DNA from 2 places in the Lacimicrobium alkaliphilum genome. Region 2 is predicted to be linked to the other one. Evidence: predicted binding sites of a transcription regulator. Region 2 holds the regulator's gene; the other holds the start of a gene.
The links. Region 2 encodes sigma-54, which starts transcription at its own class of promoters, with help from an activator protein. Its sites were predicted from a motif close to GTTGGCACGNNNNTNGNNT; they were not measured.

Region 1: the regulator sigma-54 is predicted to act here: its motif matches at 5,343-5,361, upstream of flgB (flagellar basal body rod protein FlgB).

The regions. Positions count from the first base shown of each region.
Region 1 covers NZ_CP013650.1:2,863,766-2,874,371, forward strand. The annotation lists gene flgH (flagellar basal body L-ring protein FlgH) at 1-204, opposite strand, end outside; gene flgG (flagellar basal-body rod protein FlgG) at 220-1,008, opposite strand; gene flgF (flagellar basal-body rod protein FlgF) at 1,043-1,786, opposite strand; gene flgE (flagellar hook protein FlgE) at 2,307-3,728, opposite strand; gene AT746_RS13040 (flagellar hook assembly protein FlgD) at 3,786-4,469, opposite strand; gene flgC (flagellar basal body rod protein FlgC) at 4,482-4,904, opposite strand; gene flgB (flagellar basal body rod protein FlgB) at 4,904-5,305, opposite strand; gene AT746_RS13055 (CheR family methyltransferase) at 5,407-6,237, opposite strand; gene AT746_RS13060 (chemotaxis protein CheV) at 6,252-7,178, opposite strand; gene flgA (flagellar basal body P-ring formation chaperone FlgA) at 7,532-8,152, shown strand; gene flgM (flagellar biosynthesis anti-sigma factor FlgM) at 8,326-8,661, shown strand; gene flgN (flagellar export chaperone FlgN) at 8,666-9,085, shown strand; gene AT746_RS13080 (LPP20 family lipoprotein) at 9,189-9,647, opposite strand; gene AT746_RS13085 (flagellar assembly protein T N-terminal domain-containing protein) at 9,867-10,606, shown strand, end outside.
Region 2 covers NZ_CP013650.1:676,157-686,762, reverse strand. The annotation lists gene AT746_RS03270 (calcium/sodium antiporter) at 1-48, shown strand, start outside; gene kdsC (3-deoxy-manno-octulosonate-8-phosphatase KdsC) at 65-619, shown strand; gene lptC (LPS export ABC transporter periplasmic protein LptC) at 616-1,179, shown strand; gene lptA (lipopolysaccharide transport periplasmic protein LptA) at 1,163-1,696, shown strand; gene lptB (LPS export ABC transporter ATP-binding protein) at 1,696-2,421, shown strand; gene AT746_RS03245 (RNA polymerase factor sigma-54) at 2,509-3,984, shown strand; gene hpf (ribosome hibernation promoting factor) at 4,007-4,294, shown strand; gene ptsN (PTS IIA-like nitrogen regulatory protein PtsN) at 4,307-4,750, shown strand; gene rapZ (RNase adapter RapZ) at 4,747-5,595, shown strand; gene AT746_RS03225 (HPr family phosphocarrier protein) at 5,592-5,873, shown strand; gene rluF (23S rRNA pseudouridine(2604) synthase RluF) at 6,089-6,832, opposite strand; gene AT746_RS03215 (AEC family transporter) at 6,863-7,774, opposite strand; gene mgtE (magnesium transporter) at 7,936-9,294, shown strand; gene AT746_RS03205 (putative bifunctional diguanylate cyclase/phosphodiesterase) at 9,300-10,606, opposite strand, start outside.

The sequences.
Region 1 (10,606 bases), 2.2 Mb from region 2:
GCCCACGCGCCGGGCCTTAACATCAGAATACAGGCTGTTGGCAAAATTCTGTCTGTAAATGGAACCGTTTTCTTCAAGGCGCTCTTCCGGCATGTCCGGCATCACCGGCGCAAAGAACGGATCGCCCGGCGCCGGCCCCATTGGCGGTGAACTGGCACAACCACCGAGTGCCAATAAGGTGAGAAATACAACAAGCGCTTTCATGATATTACCCATTGATTAAAGTTGCTGGATAACCTGACCCAGCATCTGATCCACAGACGAAATCACTTTTGAGTTCATCTCATACAGCCGCTGGCTTTCAATCAGATTGACCAGCTCTTCGGTCACATTGACATTAGAGGTTTCCAGCGAACCCTGGTTCAAAGACCCCAGCCCTTCAAGCCCCGGAACGCCCTGTAATGGCGCTCCACTGACTGCCGTTTCAACAAACAGGTTCTGACCGATGGGCTGTAAGCCGGTAGGATTGATAAAATCGGTCAGGTTTAACTGACCCAACACCACCGGCTCTGCCTGTCCGCGAATGGTCGCGGAGACTTCACCATCCTGAGAGATAGTAATTTGCTGAGCATCCTCGGGCACTGCAATCACGGGCTGCAACTGGAAACCGGCACCGGGTGTGACCATTTCACCATCTTCGTTGAGGGTAAACTGGCCGTTTCGGGTATAGGCCAACGTACCATCGGGCTGCAGGATTTCAAAAAAGCCGCGCCCCTGAATGGAGATATCCAGCGCATTCTCTGTCGTCAGCAGGTTACCCTGGGTAAAGGCCTTTTGCGTCGCCACGACCTTTGAGCCCGCGCCAAGCATCAGCCCGGAAGGCAGTTCGGTATCAGCCGAAGAGCGACCTCCTGGCTGGTTAATATTCTGATACAGCAAGTCTTCGAAAACGGCGCGGCTTTTCTTAAAGCCAACGGTACTGGCGTTGGCCAGATTGTTGGAAACCACCGATACGTCGGTTTGGGCCGCATCCAGGCCGGTTTTACTGATCCACAATGCCGGGTGCATAGTCTGTCTCCACTAATTGTTTCAATAATTTCAATCAGATAATGCGTAACAGCATATTGCCGCGCATATCCAGCTCGTCAGCTTTTTTCATCATCTTGACCTGCAATTCGTAGTGACGCTGCAGTTCGATCATGCTGACCATTTCTTGAATTGGGTTAACGTTGCTGCCTTCGAGCACGCCGCTCATCAATCTGACATCAATGTCCTGGGCCGCCTGATTGCCGTCTTTAAGCCGGAACAAACCATCATTGCCTCTTTGCATCTGATCAAGCTGCGGGTTCACCAGCTTTAACTGCCCCACTTCCGCCAGGACTTCAGCAGGCGCGCCCTGTGGGCGAATGGACAAAGTACCATCGGCAGCGATATCAATTTTTGACAGTGGCAACGGCAAAGCAATAGGGCCAGCGTCGCCGATAACCAGATTGCCATGACCATCTTCAAGCAGGCCATCGGCGCCCACCTGCAGGTTACCGGCACGGGTATAAGCCTCGTTACCCTGGGCATCCTGAACACTGAGCCAGCCGCGGCCCTGAATGGCCACATCCAGCTCTCTTCCGGTCTGGATCATGGCGCCACTTTCGTATTTATTGCTTGGGCTTTCTGTCATGGCAAAAACACGGGTCGGCAGACCCTCACCGAAGGCCGGCATAGCCCTGGCCTGCTGAAGCTGAGCCTTAAAGCCGGTAGTCTGGGCATTCGCCAGATTATTGGCACGTACGCCGGTGGCCAGAAGATCCTGCTTGGCGCCGCTGGCGGCGATATAGAGCATTTTGTCCATGACACTTTATTGACTGTTAAACCTTGCTATTAATGCTGCAAGTTGGGTGCCAGTTTTTTGTGCGGGGTGTCAGGAGTGAAGAGTGAGGAGGAATAGCTTTTCTCTCGCAGCGGCGCTGAGATCGCAGAGGTTTGGACTTTTAACTCTTTTAATCCTCAGCGTCTTGGCGTCTCTGTGTGATCATTAGTCCTTTCTCTTTGATCATGCAAAGATGCGGAAACCGCGAAGACGCTGGGTTCCCTCCAACAACATGAGGGAACGACGCGCGGTCATGCCCGAGTGCTGTTGTCGGGCATCCAGTGACCTTTTAAAAGAGCAATATTTACCACAAACAGAGCACAAAAAAAGGGTGAGATGGTTTCCCACCTCACCCCTCACATCTCCTAACGTATTTGTTTAAAAACATCCTTGTTGCCCGGTGCCAGCCACGCCATCCTTGGCGCGTCGTTCAGTCTTCTCGGCGTGATGTTAAATCACCCCTCATTCGCTTCGCTCACCAGACTTCACCCTAACGATAATCTTATCTGATATTCAGCACCGTCTGGTTCAGCTGATTATTCACTTCCAGGGCTCTGGAGTTAGCCTGGAAGTTACGCTGGGCGATAATCATATCGATCAGCTCTGTGGTCAGGTTAACATTGGCCTGTTCCAGGGCAGATGAGTTAATCTCACCAAAAGTCCCTGTGGTCGCTTCACCGGCTAAGGCTTCACCGGAAAGGATACTTTCCTGCCACTGGGTATTACCCATCTGAGTCAGGCCCTGTTCATTAGCAAAACGCACCAGGGCCACCCGGCTCAGAGGCTCAGAGGTACCGTTAGAATAGGTGGCCCGCACCAGACCGTCAGGGCCAATATCCACACCGGTTAAACGGCCTACCGGTAAACCATCCTGCTCCAGCGCTGTGACTTCAAAGCCTGAGGCAAACTGGGTGGGCTCGTTAGGCGTCGCAGTAGCAGTGTTAAGGTTAAAGTCGATAGTCAGATCCTGAGCCGGATCTGAGCCATTGGTAAGGATGCCGACACCGAGCGCCTCGGTAGTCAGCTTATTATTCGCCTGGTTGGTACCATCTGCCGACTCAATACTGATAAAATCACCGCCTGAGGAAAACACCAGCCTGGAACCTGTAACTGCATTGCCGGTATTTGTACCTGCAAAGTTAACAGCATCACCCGGAGCAGGCACACCAGGTGCCGGTGGTGGAGTTGATGGAACTGTAGCACCATCACTTTCGGTCAGATTCACCAGTTGATCATCGACAGAAGTCACCATTACCCATTCATTGGCGCCGACACCAGCAGTAGAATCTTTAATAAAGTAAAAGGTCTGCACATGACTATCACCCAGTGAATCATAGATGGTTACTGAGGTCGCAGCATTGTAGGTCAGCGGATCCGTAGGATCGAAATCAGCCGGATCAAAGGCGCCGTCGTTAGCAGGCAGATTCATTTTTAAGTCTACCTCAGAGGTGGGTTGTGGGGTACCGGAAGAGTCAGGTACCCGCACCGGCTGAGTGGTGCTTAAGGCCACCGATGCCGACGAACCATCAGGATTTACCGGAAAGCCCATCAGATGATCGCCATTGGAGTTAACCATAAAGTTTTCTGAGTTAAGCTTAAACATGCCCGCCCGGGTATAGCTGTAATCCTGCGAGCCCTGCTCGGGGATGGTGGCGAAAAAACCATTGCCGGTAATCGCCAGATCCAGTGCATTATTGGTAAACTGCAGGCTGCCCTGACTGAACTGCTGCGCCACTTCAGCGGTCAGTACGCCGTCACCGACCTTGGTTTTACCCCCGGCCAGTAAAGATGCGGCATACACATCCACAAATTCGGCACGGGATTCTTTAAAACCCACAGTATTCACATTGGCGATATTGTTCGCCGTGGTATCGAGGTCTTTTTGTGCGGCGTTAACGCCACTTAAAGCAATATTAAAAGACATGGTCACTCTCTCCTGTACGGCTTTCTGTCGAAAACCAACTGTGCTTCAGGCACTTAATTAACTTTTACCAATCTGCAGTACATCGCCGATTTTGACACTTTCATCACCGGCCAGATTCAGGATCACACCCTGACTACTTGAAGCCAGGCTGACACTGTTGACATGGCGGTTGATGGCGGTGGGCAGATCTTTGGTTTCATCGCCCACTTTGCCACTGGCGGATATTTTATAGTTGCCGGGGGGCAACAAATTGCCGTTACCGTCGGTACCATCCCAGCCAAACTGGATATTGCCGGCTTCGTTAGTACCAATATTCATGGTCCTCACGGTCTGGCCAAACTGATCCTCGACCGTGATCTTCATATCCTGTACCGATTGTTCATTAATGATCACGCCGCTCACCGCACCTTCTGCACCTAACGCGGCCTTATTGCCCATTACCAGCACGTCCTGCCCTATGAGGCTGGAGGCCTGCAGTGCCTGACTGGAGTTCATATTGGCAGCAAAGTCTTCGAAGTTAACATTAAGCTTGTTAAGGCTGTCTGCCATAGTGAAGTTAGTCATCTGCGCAATCATCTGATCGTTGTCCACCGGCTTGGTGGGGTCCTGCATGGCCAGTTGTTCTGTCAGCAGGGAAAAGAAGTCTTCCTGCGTCAGTTTGCCATCATCAGGCTCCGGCACCTTACTTTCATCCTTCCAGTACAGGTCGCGGATATCTTTGTTATTACTGACGTTTTCCATCATAGACTCCTGTTACTGACCCTGACCAAGCATCAGTACCCGACGGAAAATCCGTTTAGTGGTATCAGCCAGTTGGATATTGGTTTCATAGGCCTTGGACGCCGAGAGCATATCAGCCATTTCTTCCACCACATTCACATTGGGTTTGTAGATATAGCCGTTTTCATCAGCCATGGGATGATCCGGGTTATGCTCGATTTGCAGCGGTTTGTTGCTTTCAACTATACCTTCTACCCTCACACCAGGAGTGGCATTCTGACTGTTCATCGCCTGCTCCATGGCCGCCGCAAACACCGGTTTGCGGGCGCGGTAAGTATCTTCATAGCTACTGCTGACACTATTGGCGTTGGCGATATTACTGGCCGTAGTGTTCAGACGAACGCCCTCGGCAGTAATACCTGTGGTGGCAATATTCATTACATTAAACAGACTCATCAGGCTTGCCCTCCTTTCAGGGCGTTCTTCATGCCCTTAAATTTACCTTTAAGGAATTCCAGCCCGGCCTGATAACGCATGCCGGTATCGAGGAATTCATTTCTTTCCTTTTGCACTTCAACCGTATTGCCGTCACCAGTGTCGGGCTGCATCGGTACCCGATACAACAAGTCCTGGGTATTGCGTATTTGCACGTCAAAATGCTTCTCATGGGTGCGGCTCAGGCTGTATTTCTGTTCAGACTGCGCCGCCTGCATGGCGGCTTTGAAATCAATATCGCGGGCCTTGTAACCGGGGGTATTAGCATTGGCAATATTGCCAGCAATGGTTTCCATACGCTGATCACGCAGGGTCAGCGCCTTGTGATGAAAACCAACCAATTTGTCTACACTGATTGCCATGCTTTACTCCTGCAAGGAAAGTTCGTTGCAGAAAGTAAAGCAAGGCTTGTGCCAGATATAGGAGTAAATTGGAAGGAAACAGGAAGTTGGTCAGAAAACCGTTATTTTTTAACGTAATACAGGCCTGGACTGCACCGAACCATATTAAAGGCATCAGACAATCCGGACATGGATTCCGAGGCCCCGAGGAATAAAACTCCCTCATTTTGCAGGCTGGCGGCAATCTGTTGCAGTATTTTGGTTTTACTTTTCGGCGAAAAGTAAATCAGCACATTGCGACAGAATACCAGATCAAATTTACCCATTGAGGCATAGGAATCCAGCAGATTGATGGGTCTGAAAGAGACCATACTGGTAACCTGAGGCTTGAGTTTAAGGCTGCCACCATCGGACGGCTGAAAAAACTGCCGCTTACGTTCTTCAGACAAACCTCTTGATAAAGACAAGTTATCGTACTCTGCCGCCTTACAGCGGTTAAGCATGTCTACTGAGATATCAGTACCTACAATCTGCACCCCACCAGGGAATGCCCCGGGGTTACGCTGCAGATACTCCAGTATGCTCATGGCAATAGAATAAGGCTCCTGTCCTGAAGAACAGGCAGCAGACCATATCCGCAGCGGCGAGTTTTTGCCCCTGAACTTTGCAAGCAACTGGGATTTAAGTAATTCAAAAGGATAGCTATCACGAAACCAGAGGGTTTCATTGGTGGTCATGGCGTCAATGACGGCCTCACGCAAACCCCGATCATGGCTGTTGACCACCTTTGCCACCAGCTGTGCCAGGCTGTCGATACTAAACTTGCGTAATAATGGCGAGAGCCTACTGCGCACCAGGTACTGCTTGTTGTCACCTAATACGATGCCACATTGTTTTTCCAGATAATCACGGAATAACTGATAATCCTGGCTACCAATTTCTCTATCAGACACAGACTACACTCTGATTATGTTTCAAGACCTAACCACTTCTTCACTGAGTTCGCCAGTTCATCGGGGTGAAACTTGGCAATAAAATCATCAGCGCCCACTTTTTTTACCATCGCCTGATTGAAGACACCACTCAGTGATGTGTGCAGGATAACATGGAGATTCTTTAATTTAGGATTATTCTTTATTTCTGCAGTAAGGGTATAGCCATCCATCTCCGGCATTTCAATATCCGAAACCAGCACGCCGACCTTGTCGGTGACATCACCGGTTTCCTCTGCAAGCGCGAGCAATCCCCGCAGGGCCTCAGCGCCGTTCTTGGCAGCCTCGATTTTAAGCCCCAGACTGGTCAGCGCCTTGATCACCTGCTTTCTGGCTACGGACGAGTCATCGGCAATGTAGATGATCTTGTCTTTGACCGAAGAAATATCCAGCCCTTCGGTCACTGAGGCGCTGACATCGGTTCCCAGAGGCGTGATCTCATTGAGGATCTTTTCTACATCGAGTATCTCGACCAGCTCGTTATCAATCTCGGTAACAGCCGTCAGATAACTTGCTCTGCCCGTACCTTTTGGTGGGGGCAAAATGGAATCCCAGTTGATATTGATAATACGTTCCACGGAGCCGACCAGAAAACCCTGCACCGACCTGTTGTATTCGGCAATGATAATAAAGCGCTTGGTAACGTCATCAATTTTTCTGCCACCTGTGGCCATGCTGAGGTCAATGACTGATATGGTCTGGCCTCTGATGTGTGCCACACCGCGCACAAAAGGGTTGAGCCTTGGCATGGACGTCAGGGGGGGGCATTGCAATACTTCGCGCACTTTAAAAACATTAATGCCGAAGCGCTGATTACCCTGCAATTTGAATAACAGCAGTTCAAGCCGGTTCTGTCCGACCAACTGTGTACGTTGATTAACTGAATCCAGGATTCCAGCCATATATCACCCCAAAGCTGTATCAGTTTAGGCACAGAAATTGCCCTAACTAACAATATTAGCTTGCATCGACGGTAAATTGACACCCGATACAAGTCAGATTAAACCGGTTGCAGTGCTGAGCACTGATCCCGGCATATATAAACCTATTCGTTGTTATCGTGAAAACCAGCGCTAACATGAATCTTGTATATATCAGATAAGGCTTATGTCTTTACCATGTTACAAGATTTTGTCCTTAAGCATAGACAAACTGACACAAAGTGAATATGAAAAGTTTTGCTAGCACTCTGAGAATACTGACATTTTTTACCCTCGCTGCAGGTTCGTCGTGTTTAGCACAAGAGCAGAGCACGGTGCACGAACGCATCCGGATGGTCGCTGAAGACTTTGTCAAGACAAGGATCTCGGCAGGTGATGACCAGAATATCAGCACAGAGGTCAAGGCAGTTGCGGTAGATCAACGCATTCGGATAGCACCTTGCGAAACACCTTTCGAGGCCAGCGCCAGTGATAATAGCCTGACTCAGCGCAATGTAACGGTGCGGGTTTCCTGTCCCAGTTCGAACTGGTTTTTATATGTAATGGTGAACGTACAGCAAATGCAAAAAGTCGTCGTTGCGAAGCAGGCTGTGTCACCGGGTGAACTCTTATCTGAGAATCAACTGGAAGTGGTGAACCTGGACGTCAATCAACTGCGGGGCAGTACCTATTCGACTATCGGCAGCCTGGCCGGAGCACGCAGCAAACGCCGCTTAAGAGCCGGACAGCCGATCGAACCGTCATTGCTCTGTTATGTCTGCAAAGGCGACAGTGTGGTTATTACAGCCAATGTGAGCGGGCTGCAGATTAAAGCCTCAGGAGTGGCCGAGGAAGACGGCAATATCGGTGACACCATACGCATAGAAAATACCGCCAGCCGCCGTCAGATTGACGCCACTGTTATCAGTGCTTCGGAAGTGGCTGTAGGTATTTAAAGACCTGATACGACTGGCCGATACACTATGACAAGACATCGGATTCAGGCAAAGAGTGAGTATTGGTAAAATATTTGCTAGCATAACTGCAAATATTGATGAAAGATTGCTAAAGATATCTCAGAGCCTGCCGATAATTAAAGCAGAGGTAAATTAGGTAGTGGAATTTGACCATGTCAGTTAACAACATTAACAGCAATAACGGCAACCTGAGTAAGACTCAGGTAGACAGCCAAAAGCTGAATCAACAGGCGCAGAATCAGACGTCGACTCAGGCAGATAGTGCCCGTAGTCAGGCTGCGGCTCCGAGACAGGATTCGGTATCGCTAACCCAATCTGCTCAGCAGTTAGCGCAGATGCAGAAGAAAAGCAGTGATGCTCCTGTTAACCAGGAGAAAGTTGAGCGCCTGAAAAAAGCCATTCAATCTGGCGAGTATCAGGTCAATCCTGAAGTGCTGGCAGGCAAAATTGCCAAACTTGAGGCTGAACTGTTCGGGGTAAAGTCCTGAGTATATGAGCCAAATTATCGAGGCAATGACGCATCAGCAGGAACTGCTCGGCAAGCTGCAGTTGTTACTGGATAGCGAATTACAGCTTATCAGTTCCAGAGATGCGGAAGCCCTGATTAATCTGGTCAACGAAAAACAAACCCTGCTGGATGAAATTCAGCAGCAGGATCAGAAAATCGCCAGCCTCTATTCCACTGTCTCCCCCGAAGATGCTGCGTTCGTTGCAGCTAAAGAAAAAATTCAGCACCAGGTAGAAGACTGCCAGTATCGTACCCAAATTAACGCCACCGCGGTCGAGCAAGGACAGCTGAGGCTTGAGCATTTGCGCAGTCTGATTATGGAAGTGCGGGCCAAAGAAAGCCTGACCTATGACAAAGCGGGCAAGAAAAAAGCCGGTCCCAAAGGCGGCGGCGTTAAAGCCTAGTTTCCAGTTTTAAAAAAATCATCCCACTTCCCTGCCAGAAAAGTCTTGTTTAAGCTGGTTTGTCTTTTTATCTGAAAACTGCAAACTGATGGCTGACGGCTTGTCAGTAATATTTAACATCCTTGATCCGTCTTGGCTTAGCCACTGACAGATAAATGTCGTAAACCTTCTGCATATCCAGTTCAAGTTCAGTGGCATAGGTGTTCTCACCTACCGCATAGGTTCTGACCACTTTGGCTCCCCTGATCACGCCCTGTACCGACGATTGCAACTGTTCGTTTTCCAGCAGCATATTAGACAGTGACTGATCCGCATTAACCTTGTGGCCATACACCTGTTCGGCCAGCTCACGATAAGCATCCAGTTTTGACGCCTTGACCGCCTGCAACATTTTCAGAGATGCTGAACTGCCAGACTGCTCATCAATAGGGGCATAACCTACAGCCGTCAGAACCGGATAGTTTTCGGGCTCAACATATTCCCATTCAACATGCTTGTCATACAACAAAGAACAACCGCTGAGCGTAAATGCCGCCACAATCAACGAATAGAATATTTTCATCTGTCACCTCAGAAATAAGAACGGCTACAGGTCAACAAACCAACTGAACAAAAAGCCACCAACACTCTGGTCAGACTCTGGCGTTGGTTCTCTGCCATCAGACTGAATTAAGCAAGTTATATACCTTTTTTGTGCCATCTGAGCCCATCGTCAATAAACCCGCTAAAAAACGGTATATTTTGTGCAAGACCATGACAGGGAAAATCTGAGGTTATGCCAGTGAACAAATTGCTTCTATTATTATCCGTTGCTTTATGCAGCTTGCAGGCCAAGGCCATCTGGTTTGAAGCCAGTGGTCAGGCCGTGGTTCATAACGGTGATAAACACCACGCCAGAAAAATGGCGACCCAGGAAGCCATTAAGCAGGCGCTGATGTTTGCCGGGGCCAGAGTCAACAGTGTGCAATACCTTGCCGACGGATTATTGCAGAATGACCGGCTGGAAGTCAGAGCCGGCGGCGAAGTCAATAAAGTGGAATTAATCCACGAGGACTATCAGGGCGATATCGTCACCGTCTCCATCCGTGCCGACATCTTCCCCCAGGACACGCAATGCCAGGCGTCTGATTATCAGAAGAGCGTGGTGACCACCTGGTTTCCTTTGAGACATAAGCAACAGGCCAGTCTGGGACAGCTGTATAATATTGGCAAAGACCTTCCACGCCAGCTGCATAAGTCGTTTTCTGCCGCCAGCCAACATGCCAACATCCATTCTGTTGAAGGTTTCTACGTAACACCGGGAAATGATCTGAGCCGGCAGGCCACTGCTCTTGCCCGTAAAGCAGGTGGGCAGTTTGTACTGCTGGCTGAAATTACTGATCTCAGTGACGAGCAGACCTCGCCCTCGAGACTGGCATTCTGGAAAGACAGACAGATTAACCGTAACTTTGCTCTGGATGTGCATCTGATAAACGGCATGACCGGAGAAGTGCTGATTTCCCAACCCTTTCGCACCAGCGC
Region 2 (10,606 bases):
GGATTGCTGCTGGCGGCATATATCGCGTTTCAGGTCAGTTTATTATAAAAGAATCAGATAACAGATGAGCCATACAAAAACATTATACGGTACTATGCCCACCGCTTTATTCACGCAATTCTCACGGATAGGGCTGCTGGTTTGTGACGTTGATGGCATATTTTCCGACGGCCGCATCTACATGACTAATCAGGGCGAAGAAATCAAAGCCTTTCACACACTCGATGGTTACGGCATTAAGGCCATTCTGAAACAAGGTATCGATGTGGCAGTAATCACTGGCAGGCATTCACAGATAGTGCAAAGCAGAATGTCAGCACTGGGTATCCGGCATATTATCCAGGGTGCAGAAAACAAAATGCAGGCCATGAGTGAAATACTTGAGCAAACCCCCCACAGAAAAGAACATATCGCCGCGATGGGTGACGATATGCCCGACCTCGGCATGTTTGAACTGGCGGCACTGAAGATTAGTGTTCCCCACGGACATCCTTATATTAAGAAACAAGCCAATTATGTCACACAAAGATCCGGTGGTTTCGGTGCGGTCAGAGAGGTCTGTGATATGCTCCTGCAAGCGCAACATAAACTGGAAGACATCCACGGTAGCAGCACATGAAGCGCATCTATATCAGCATTGGCTTGCTGTTCTTACTGATCCTCGCCACGAATAACCTATGGTGGCTGGAGTCTGAGCCACAGGAAGCTGAACAGCAGGATGAAGCCTTCCTGCAGCCTAACTATCTGGCGTCCAATATGCAGACCAATCTGTACAATGAGCAAGGCCTGCTCGCCCACAGTATCCATGCCAACAGCATGGAACATTACGATTTGCTTGGTTTTACTCTGTTTCAACAGCCTCAGTACAAAATTTATGTCGCTCAGGATGAAGCTCCCTGGGAAGTAACAGCAGAGCAGGGAACGCTGTATGAAGACAACCGAATTCAACTGGAAACGAATGTACAGATTACCAGTCAGGACAAAGATGGTTTTATTCGTACCGTCACCACCAGTTTTATTGAAATTGATTTGACCGCTAAGACCATGATGTCAGATCAGAGCGTAACCATCTCAGGTGACAATTACACTATCAGCGGCAATGGCTTCTCTGCCGATCTGACCACAAAACAATTTGAATTACTGGACCATGTGCAGACAATTTATGGCAAAACGATTTAAGTTTCTGATCCTGGCGCTATTGAGTTTCAATGTCGCCGCAGTGAATGAAGATTTCGATCAGCCGATTAAAGTAAAATCTGAGTATCAGTCGGCTGACGGCATTAAAAAGATCTCTTTTTTCCGTGAAAACGTCAACATTACCCAGGGTAGCCTGGTGATCAACGCAGACGAAGTGGAAGTCGATGCCGGCAAAGGCAAAGGCAAAGAGACCTTTATTGCCCGGGGTACACCTGCCAGCTATGAGCAAACCATGGAAGATGGCAGCCGCATCCGCGCCGCTGCCGAATATATTGAATATCAGGTTGAGGGCCGTACCCTGACATTGAGTGGCAATGCAGAACTGCATCAGAACAGCCACAGCGTGCGCGGTTCATCCATTCAGTTCAATATGGAAAAAGAACAGTTGATGGCGCAGGGCACTGACGAGGAAGATGGTCGGGTAATGACGATCTTTCAGCCCGAGGATTTAAGTGACACCAAAGAAGAGCAACAGCCCGGCCAGGAGCAGCAGGACTGATGTCAGTATTAAAAGCACAGCACCTCGCCAAGTCCTATAAAAGTCGCCAGGTGGTGCAGGATGTCAGCCTGGAAGTGGCCAGTGGCCAGATTGTGGGTCTGTTAGGCCCTAATGGTGCCGGTAAAACCACCTCTTTTTATATGATTGTGGGTCTGGTACCCATGGACAAAGGTCAGATTTTTATTGATGACCAGGAACTGACTCTCGAGCCCATGCATGTTCGCGCCAGGGCCGGTATCGGCTATCTGCCCCAGGAAGCTTCAATTTTCCGTAAGCTGACGGTTTATCAGAATCTGATGGCGATTCTTGAAACCCGTAAGGATATCAATCAGCAGCAACGGGAAGAGGAAGCCGATGCACTTCTGGATGAGTTCAATATCAATCATATTCGCACCAGCTCAGGGATGAGTTTGTCTGGCGGTGAGCGCAGGCGGGTAGAGATTGCCAGGGCACTGTCTGCCAACCCCCGCTTTATTCTGCTTGATGAACCTTTTGCCGGTGTCGATCCCATATCAGTCAGTGACATCAAGAATATAATCCGCCATCTTCGGGACAGAGGCATCGGTGTGTTGATTACCGACCACAATGTACGTGAAACCCTTGATGTTTGTGAGAAAGCCTACATTGTTAGTCATGGGGAGTTAATCGCCCAGGGAACCGCAGATGAAGTACTGAATAACAAGCAGGTCAGAGATGTATACCTGGGTGACCAATTCAAGCTATAGTTAGAGAAAATGCCGTGCGGATATTTGTATGAGAACAGAAGCCGGAATACCCGTAACCAAGGCCCTCGGAACCAGAATAAGAAGTAAATGAAGCCTGCATTACAGTTAAAATTCAGCCAACAACTTACCATGACGCCTCAGTTGCAGCAGGCGATTCGCCTGTTGCAACTGTCCACGCTGGATTTACAACAGGAGATCCAGGAGGCGCTGGAGTCTAATCCGCTGCTGGAGACAGAAGAATCTGCCGATCAGAATACGGAAGAGCGCCGCGATGCCGACAGCCTGAATGGTGAGTCCAACGAAGCCAGTAACAGCAAAGACAGTGACAGCATCGAAACCGGCGAAGCCCTGGAAAAGCAGGAGTTGCCCGAAGATCTGCCGATGGATACTACCTGGGATGAATATTACAGCGCCTCATCGGCACCCGGTTCTTCTGCGGTCAGTGCCGCCGATGACAATATCTATCAGGGGGAAACCTCGGACAGCATTCAGGATCATTTGCTCTGGCAAATGCGTCTGACCCATTTCAGTGACACCGACCAGGCCATTGCCATGGCCATTATCGACTCTATTGACGATGTCGGTTATCTGACCGTCACCACTGAAGACATCCTGCAAAGCCTGGACAATGAAGAAGTAGAACTGGATGAAGTAGATTGTGTACTTAAACGCATTCAGATGTTCGACCCTGTTGGCGTCGGCAGTCGCAGCGTACAGGAATGCCTGCTGGTACAATTACGTCAGTTCCCCCCTGAAACGCCATGGCTGGAGCAGGCAAAATCACTGATCCTCGAATACAGTGATCTGCTGGCCAGCAAAGATTACCGCACCCTGATGCGCAAAGCCCGGCTTAAAGAGGATGAACTGCGTGAAGCCTTACGTTTATTACAAACCCTGAACCCCAGGCCAGGCAGTGCCATCGCTACCAGTGAACCGGAATATGTGATCCCCGATGTATCGGTAGCCAAGAAAAATGGCCGCTGGACCGTAGAACTGAATCCCGACAGCTTGCCTAAACTGAGTATCAATCAGCAATACGCGGCGATGAGCAAGAATACCAGGAACGCCAGCGACAGCCAGTTTATCCGCTCCCATATGCAGGAAGCCAAGTGGTTTATTAAAAGCCTGGAAAGCCGCAATGACACCCTGCTGAAAGTGGCAAACTGTATTGTGCAGCAGCAACAGGGCTTTTTCGAATACGGCCCCGAGGCCATGAAGCCTATGGTGCTCAACGATGTTGCTGAAATGGTGGATATGCACGAGTCCACCATCTCCAGAGTGACCACGCAGAAATATATGCACACACCAAGAGGCATTTTTGAGCTCAAGTATTTCTTTTCCAGCCATGTGGCCACAGAAAGCGGCGGCGAATGTTCCTCCACCGCCATTCGTGCTCTGATCAAAAAACTGGTGGCGGCAGAAAAACCCGCCAAACCCCTGAGCGACAGCAAAATTGCACAGTTGTTGGCCGAGCAAGGTATTAAAGTTGCCCGGCGAACAATAGCAAAATACCGGGAATCCCTGTCGATTCCCCCGTCCAACCAACGCAAAAGCCTGTTATAGGCGAACAAGAGGAAGAGGCATTATGCAAATCAACCTTACTGGACACCACGTTGAAATTACCGACTCTCTTCGAGATTACGTTGACTCAAAGTTTACAAAGTTGGAGCGACATTTCGATCATATCAATAATGTGCATGTGATACTGAACGTCGAAAAGCTCAATCAGAAAGCCGAAGCGACACTGCACCTGCATGGCGCGGAAGTCTTTGCCACTTCCGAACACACTGATATGTACGCCGCTATTGATGGCCTGATCGACAAGCTTGACCGACAGGTGATCAAACACAAAGAAAAGATCAAGCGACACTAAAACTGACTCCGCATGGAAATTAAAGACATCCTGACCCCTGACTGCACCATCTGTGCAGTTCAGGGCACCAGCAAGAAACGCATCTTCGAGACCATCAGCGATGTGGCCGATCAACATCTGCCCGACATTGACCTCGACCCTATTCTTACCAGCCTGCTATGCCGCGAAAAAATGGGCAGCACAGGCATTGGCAATGGCATTGCCATTCCCCATGGCCGCCTGGCCGGGCTGGACAAAGTCATGGCCGTGCTGATCACCAGTGACGGGCCCGTGGCCTATGACGCCATCGACAACCAGCCGGTGGATATTTTCTTCGCCATTTTAGTGCCTGAAGAACAAGCCCAGGGCCACTTGCAGACCCTGGCCACCATCGCCGCCAAACTCAATGACAAGGACGTGGTAAAACGCTTACGCCACGCTAAAACCAATCAGGAACTGTACGAGGCCATAGTGTGAAACTCATTATCATCAGTGGCCGCTCCGGCTCCGGTAAATCCATCGTGCTGCGCTCTCTGGAGGACCTGGGCTACTACTGTGTGGATAATATTCCGGTCAACCTGCTGCCCACCCTCACCCATACAGTGGTGGATGAATACGATCAGGTAGCAGTGAGCATTGATGTACGTAACCTGCCCAAAGATCCCGAAGAGCTGGTAGAGATACTCGATTACCTGCCTGCCACCTGGGAACTGATGATTTTATACTTAGATGCCAGCGACGATGTGCTGATCAAGCGCTTCAGCGAAACCCGCCGTCTGCATCCTCTGTCCAAGCGCAGTAAGTCCCTGACTGACGCCATCCAGTCTGAAGCGGTGTTACTGGCCCCTATCGCCGAACGCGCCGATCTTTATATCGATACCGGTGAACTGTCAGTACACCAACTGGCCGAACTGGTGCGTGAACGTATTCTGGGCAAGAAAAGCTCGCGTCTGGTGCTGGTATTTGAGTCCTTTGGCTTTAAACACGGTATTCCTAAAGATGCCGACTACGTATTTGACGCCCGCTTTCTGCCAAATCCCCACTGGGAACCAGAGCTCAAACACCTGACCGGGTTAGATCCGCAGGTAGAAACCTTTCTCGGCTCACAGGCCATCGTCACCAAATTTATCTGGCAGATACAGAATTTGATCTCCACCTGGCTGCCGCATCTCGAGCGCAATAACCGCAGTTATGTGACCATTGCCATCGGCTGTACAGGAGGCCAGCATCGCTCAGTGTATGTGGCAGAGAGCCTGGCCAGAACCTTTCGCGCGGTACACCCTGATGTGCAGATCCGGCACCGGGAGTTATCGCGGGAATGAGTACCGATAAACTGGAAAAGATCCTGCTGATCCAGAATAAGCTCGGGCTGCACGCCAGAGCCGCCACTCAACTGGCCAAACTGGCCAATCAGTTTGATGCCGAAGTCACCATCCATCAGGGCGATAAATCCGCGTCTGCCACCAGTGTACTGGGCCTGATGATGCTGGAAAGCAGCATGGGCAAGGAAGTCAGGGTAGTCAGCGAAGGCCAGGACGCCGAAGCGGCCATGGCCGCCGTAGAACAGCTGATTCAGAAGAAGTTTAATGAAGAGCAGTGAGTGAGGCGTGAGGCGTGAGGCGTGAGGCGTGAGGCGTGAGGCGTGAGGCGTGAGGCGTGAGGCGTGAGGCGTGAGGCAGAAAAAGCTTGACTCAGGTGTTTGATTAGTCAAAATTTTTCCTAACTCCTAACTCCTAACTCCTAACTCCTAACTCCTAACTCCTAACTCCTAACTCCTAACTCCTAACTCCTAACTCCTAACTCCTAACTCCTAACTCACTCATCCACCGTCTTTTTAGAATGTTGTACTGCCTGATTAATGCGGGCCATTTCCTGGTCCGTTAAATTACGCCATTTTCCAGCCTTAAGATTGCCAAGATTAATATCCATAATCCGCACGCGCTTTAGTCTGGTCACTTCATAGTCCAGGAATTCGCACATACGGCGGATCTGGCGGTTCAGGCCCTGAGTAAGAATAATCTTAAACACAAAACGGCTTTGCGGGATCACCTGACAGGGCTGGGTGACGGTGCCTAATATGGGCACGCCTTTGCTCATCTGGCGCACAAACCGCTCACTGACAGGCTGGTTGACGGTGACAATATACTCTTTTTCATGACGATTGCCGGCACGCAGAATTTTATTGACGATATCACCATCTGTAGTGAGCAGAATCAGACCTTCAGAGTCTTTATCCAGTCTGCCAATCGGGAAAATACGCTGGGGATGGTTGATGGCATCGACGATATTACCCCGTACATTTCGCTCAGTGGTGCAGATAATGCCCGGCGGCTTGTGATAGGCGATATACACCCGGTCTGATTTATCGGCGGCGCTGCTGCCGATGGATCTACCATTGACCTCAACGCTATCGCCCGGGGCCACCTTAGTGCCCAGTTCAGGCACCACGCCATTGATGGTGACTTTGCCCTGTTCAATCAGTTTGTCCGCTTCACGGCGCGAACAATAGCCCGAATCACTGATAAATTTATTTAACCTGATTAACCTGACTTCACTCACTTGCTGGTCCTGCCATACCCAAACGAGCCGCTATTGTAGCGCCCCTAACAGCCAGTACCATAGCGGCAGGGTCAGAAAACTGCAAAACAGTCCAAGGCCAATAAGCGCCGCCACAAATCTCGGCGCCAGCGCCGCGCCTATGGCCAGTGCACCCGCAGAAACCATAGGCGGCATGGCCGCTTCAAATACCGCCACCTGAATTAACAGGGGATGCGGCTGGAACAGCCATAATAGTCCCAGTGCCATTACCGGCATCAGCACAAGTTTAAATACCAGTGCAAAGGCCAATGGCGCACTCTGCCCGCCATCCAGTTGCAGGCGGAACTGAAAGCCCACCGCAATCATCACTACAGGTACCAGGGTAGAGGCCAGAGAGTCCAGCAACAATTCCATAAAAGGCGGGTAACTCCAGCCTTTTAATGCCAGGCCCAGCAGCATGGCGATAAAGGCCGGGAACAACAGCACCTTGGCCAGGATCTGTTTGCCCCCCGGCTTTTCCGTTGCAGGATTAAACCAGGCAGCCAGAATGGTGGAATAGGTAGCAAGGGCCAGAAACGAACCGGCCTGATCGTAGATAATTGCAAAGGGCAAACCGGTATCGCCGTAGAAGGCTTCGACCATGGGAAAACCGAGAAATGAAGTATTACCCAGCGGCAGAACCACCAACAGTGCGCCAATCACGCCGCGCTCCCAGTTCCATAGCTTACCGGCCAGCAACACCGCCCCGGCGGTGATCAGCAACAACATCCAGGGCAATACGGCGGGCATCCATAGCTGAGCGGAAAATTCCAGTAATGGCATTTTTTGCAGCACCAGTGCCGGCAGGGCCACATAAAGCACATACTGGTTCAGGACAATACCGGTCTCAGCCGGAAACTGCCTGACCCGGCGCAATTGCGTGCCGATCAACAGATAGATCAGAACAAGGAAAAAGTTTTCCATTCCAGTACAACGGTCGTAAATAAATGTCCTGCGCAGACTTTACCGTTACCGGCCATAAATAACCATGGTACTTTAGTCACTAATCAGACTCAGATAACTGCTGATCTCCGCGTTCACATCCACTAAACTAAGCTGAAAATCAATAAGTTGCATAAGGGACCATGGAACAAGCCTTCGAGAGTCAATCTCCGTACCAACAGCTTCAGACCATCAATAATGCCCTGAGCAGCGGTATGTATGTGCATGTGCGCAAGATGCTGCACCATATGCCGGCCCCGGACGTGGCGTTTTTGCTCGAGTCCACCCCGGCCAGAAGCCGCGCCGTATTATGGCAACTGATTGACCCCGAATTCCACGGCGACATTCTCGAAGAGCTCTCAGAAGATGTGCGTAACGGCATTATCCGCCAGATGATGCCGGAAAAACTCGCCGATGCGCTGGAAGACATGGACACCGACGATCTGGCCGAGCTGCTGCGCGGGTTGCCGGATGCCATCTTCCAGGAAGTATTGCGCTCCATGGACGAGCAGGACAGACAGCGGGCAGAACAGGCGCTGTCTTTCGGTGAAGATACCGCCGGCTCGATTATGAACACCGACACTATTACCTTAAGACCCGAGGTAACAGTGGATGTCATTCTGCGCTATCTGCGTTTAAAAGGAGAGATACCTGAAGATACCGATGCCTTCTATGTGGTAAACCGCCATGACAAGTTGATTGGACTGGTACCGGTGATCCGACTCTTAACCGCCACCGCCGATATGACAGTGGAAGAGCTGATGGATGAAGACGCCGAGCGCATCCCGGTGGATATGCCAGAAGGTGAAGTAGCGAAAATGTTTGAGCGTTACAACTGGGTGTCAGCACCGGTAGTGGACAAAGAGAACCATCTGCTGGGGCGCATTACCATCGATGACGTGGTGGACATTATCCGTGAAGAAGCCGAACACAGCATGATGAGCATGGCGGGTCTGGATGATGAAGAAGACACCTTTGCCCCGGTGCTCAAAAGTACTCAGAAACGTTCCATCTGGCTGGGGGTAAATCTGGTCACCGCGCTGCTGGCCGCCATGGTCAGTGATATGTTTGAAGAAACCTTAAGTCAGCTCGCCGTACTGGCTATTCTCAACACCATAGTACCCAGTATGGGCGGTGTCGCAGGCAGCCAGACCCTGACGCTGGTGATCCGCGGCATGGCATTAGGTCATGTCAGCGGTGGCAACAGTCGCTGGCTGATCGGCAAAGAGCTGGCGGTGGGAGCGCTGAATGGCGTCATCTGGGCTGTGCTGATCGCCGGTGTGGTAGCCCTTTGGAAAGATGATCTGATGCTTGGCGCCGTGATTGCCTTTGCCATGATGATCAATATGGTGGCCGCTGGTCTGGCCGGGGCCACCCTGCCCCTGCTGATTAAGAAGATGAAAATCGACCCGGCCCTGGCAGGCGGTGTGATACTGACCACTATTACCGATGTAGTGGGCATCTTTGCCTTTTTAGGTACTGCGACCCTGATGCTGATGTAGCCGGACTACTTAACAGACCAATCTGAAGCGGCTTGCGGCCTGGCAAAGTAAAAGCCCTGAAGCACCATGGCGCCCATGCTGTTGAGTAGTTCAACCTGCTCCCTGGTTTCAACACCCTCAGCCACAATACGAAAGCCCATATGCCGGGCAATCGCCACTATCACTTCCACCAAAGCTCTGGCGCCTTTATCCTGGCCAATCTCACTGATAAAGCTTCGATCTATCTTTAACTCCTGCACAGGGAGGCTCCTGATATAAGCCAGAGATGAGTAGCCGGTACCAAAATCATCGATAGAAAATTGCACGCCCAGTTCGGTCAGGCTGAGCATTTTCTGTTTAACCTCATCGATATCATCAATAAACAGGCTTTCAGTCACCTCCAGCACCAGTTGGCTGGGCCGGGTATGATATTTGGCCATCAGAGCTTCCAGCTTGGTCACAAAGTCAGTCCGCATAAACTGACGGGGACTGATATTGACCGATAGCTGAAAGCTGTCTTCAACAGGAGTGGACTCCAGCCAGGCCAGTGACTGAGCTAATATCCAGTCACCTAAGTCAACGATAAGATCGGATTTCTCTGCGATGGGAATAAACAGCCCCGGGCTGATCATACCTTTTTCAGGGTGCTGCCAGCGCAACAACGCTTCGGCCCCTGCCAGGCTGGTATCGGCATTATATTTTGCCTGTAAAAACAGACTCAATTGATCTTCTTTTAAGGCATTTAATAACCCTGAGTGAATAATAAAATTCTGCTCCAGATGGGCCTTATACTGATCATCATAGAGAGTAATCTGATTTCCGCCTTTCTCTTTCGCCTGATGCACTGCCACTTCACAATGGCGCAATATATCATCGGCCCGCCCCTGATTCTGTGGGTAAGACAGTAAACCAATGGATAGATTGATGCTGAACCATTCGTCCTTCAGCCATACCGGCGCCTGAAATTCAGCCTGCAGCTTTACAGAAAACTGTTTTGCCTGTGCAATTGCAATATCGGGATCATCAAAATCAGGCGGATAGATAATCACAAAGAGATCAGAGCCCAGATGGCCCACTGACAATTTTTCGCCTCCTAAGTCTCTCAGCTTGTTGGCAATATACACCAGTACCTGATCGCCGTAATTGAAGCCCCGCACATCATTGATATTTTTCAGGCCATCCACATCAATCAGAATAACCGCCCCAAAGCCCTCTGGCTGAGCCGAGAACTCTTCAAGGCGCTCAATAATAGCAACCCGATTAGCCAGACCAGTGAGGGTGTCGTAATACGCCAGTTGACGGATATTGTCTTCATAGGCCAGACGTTCTCTAT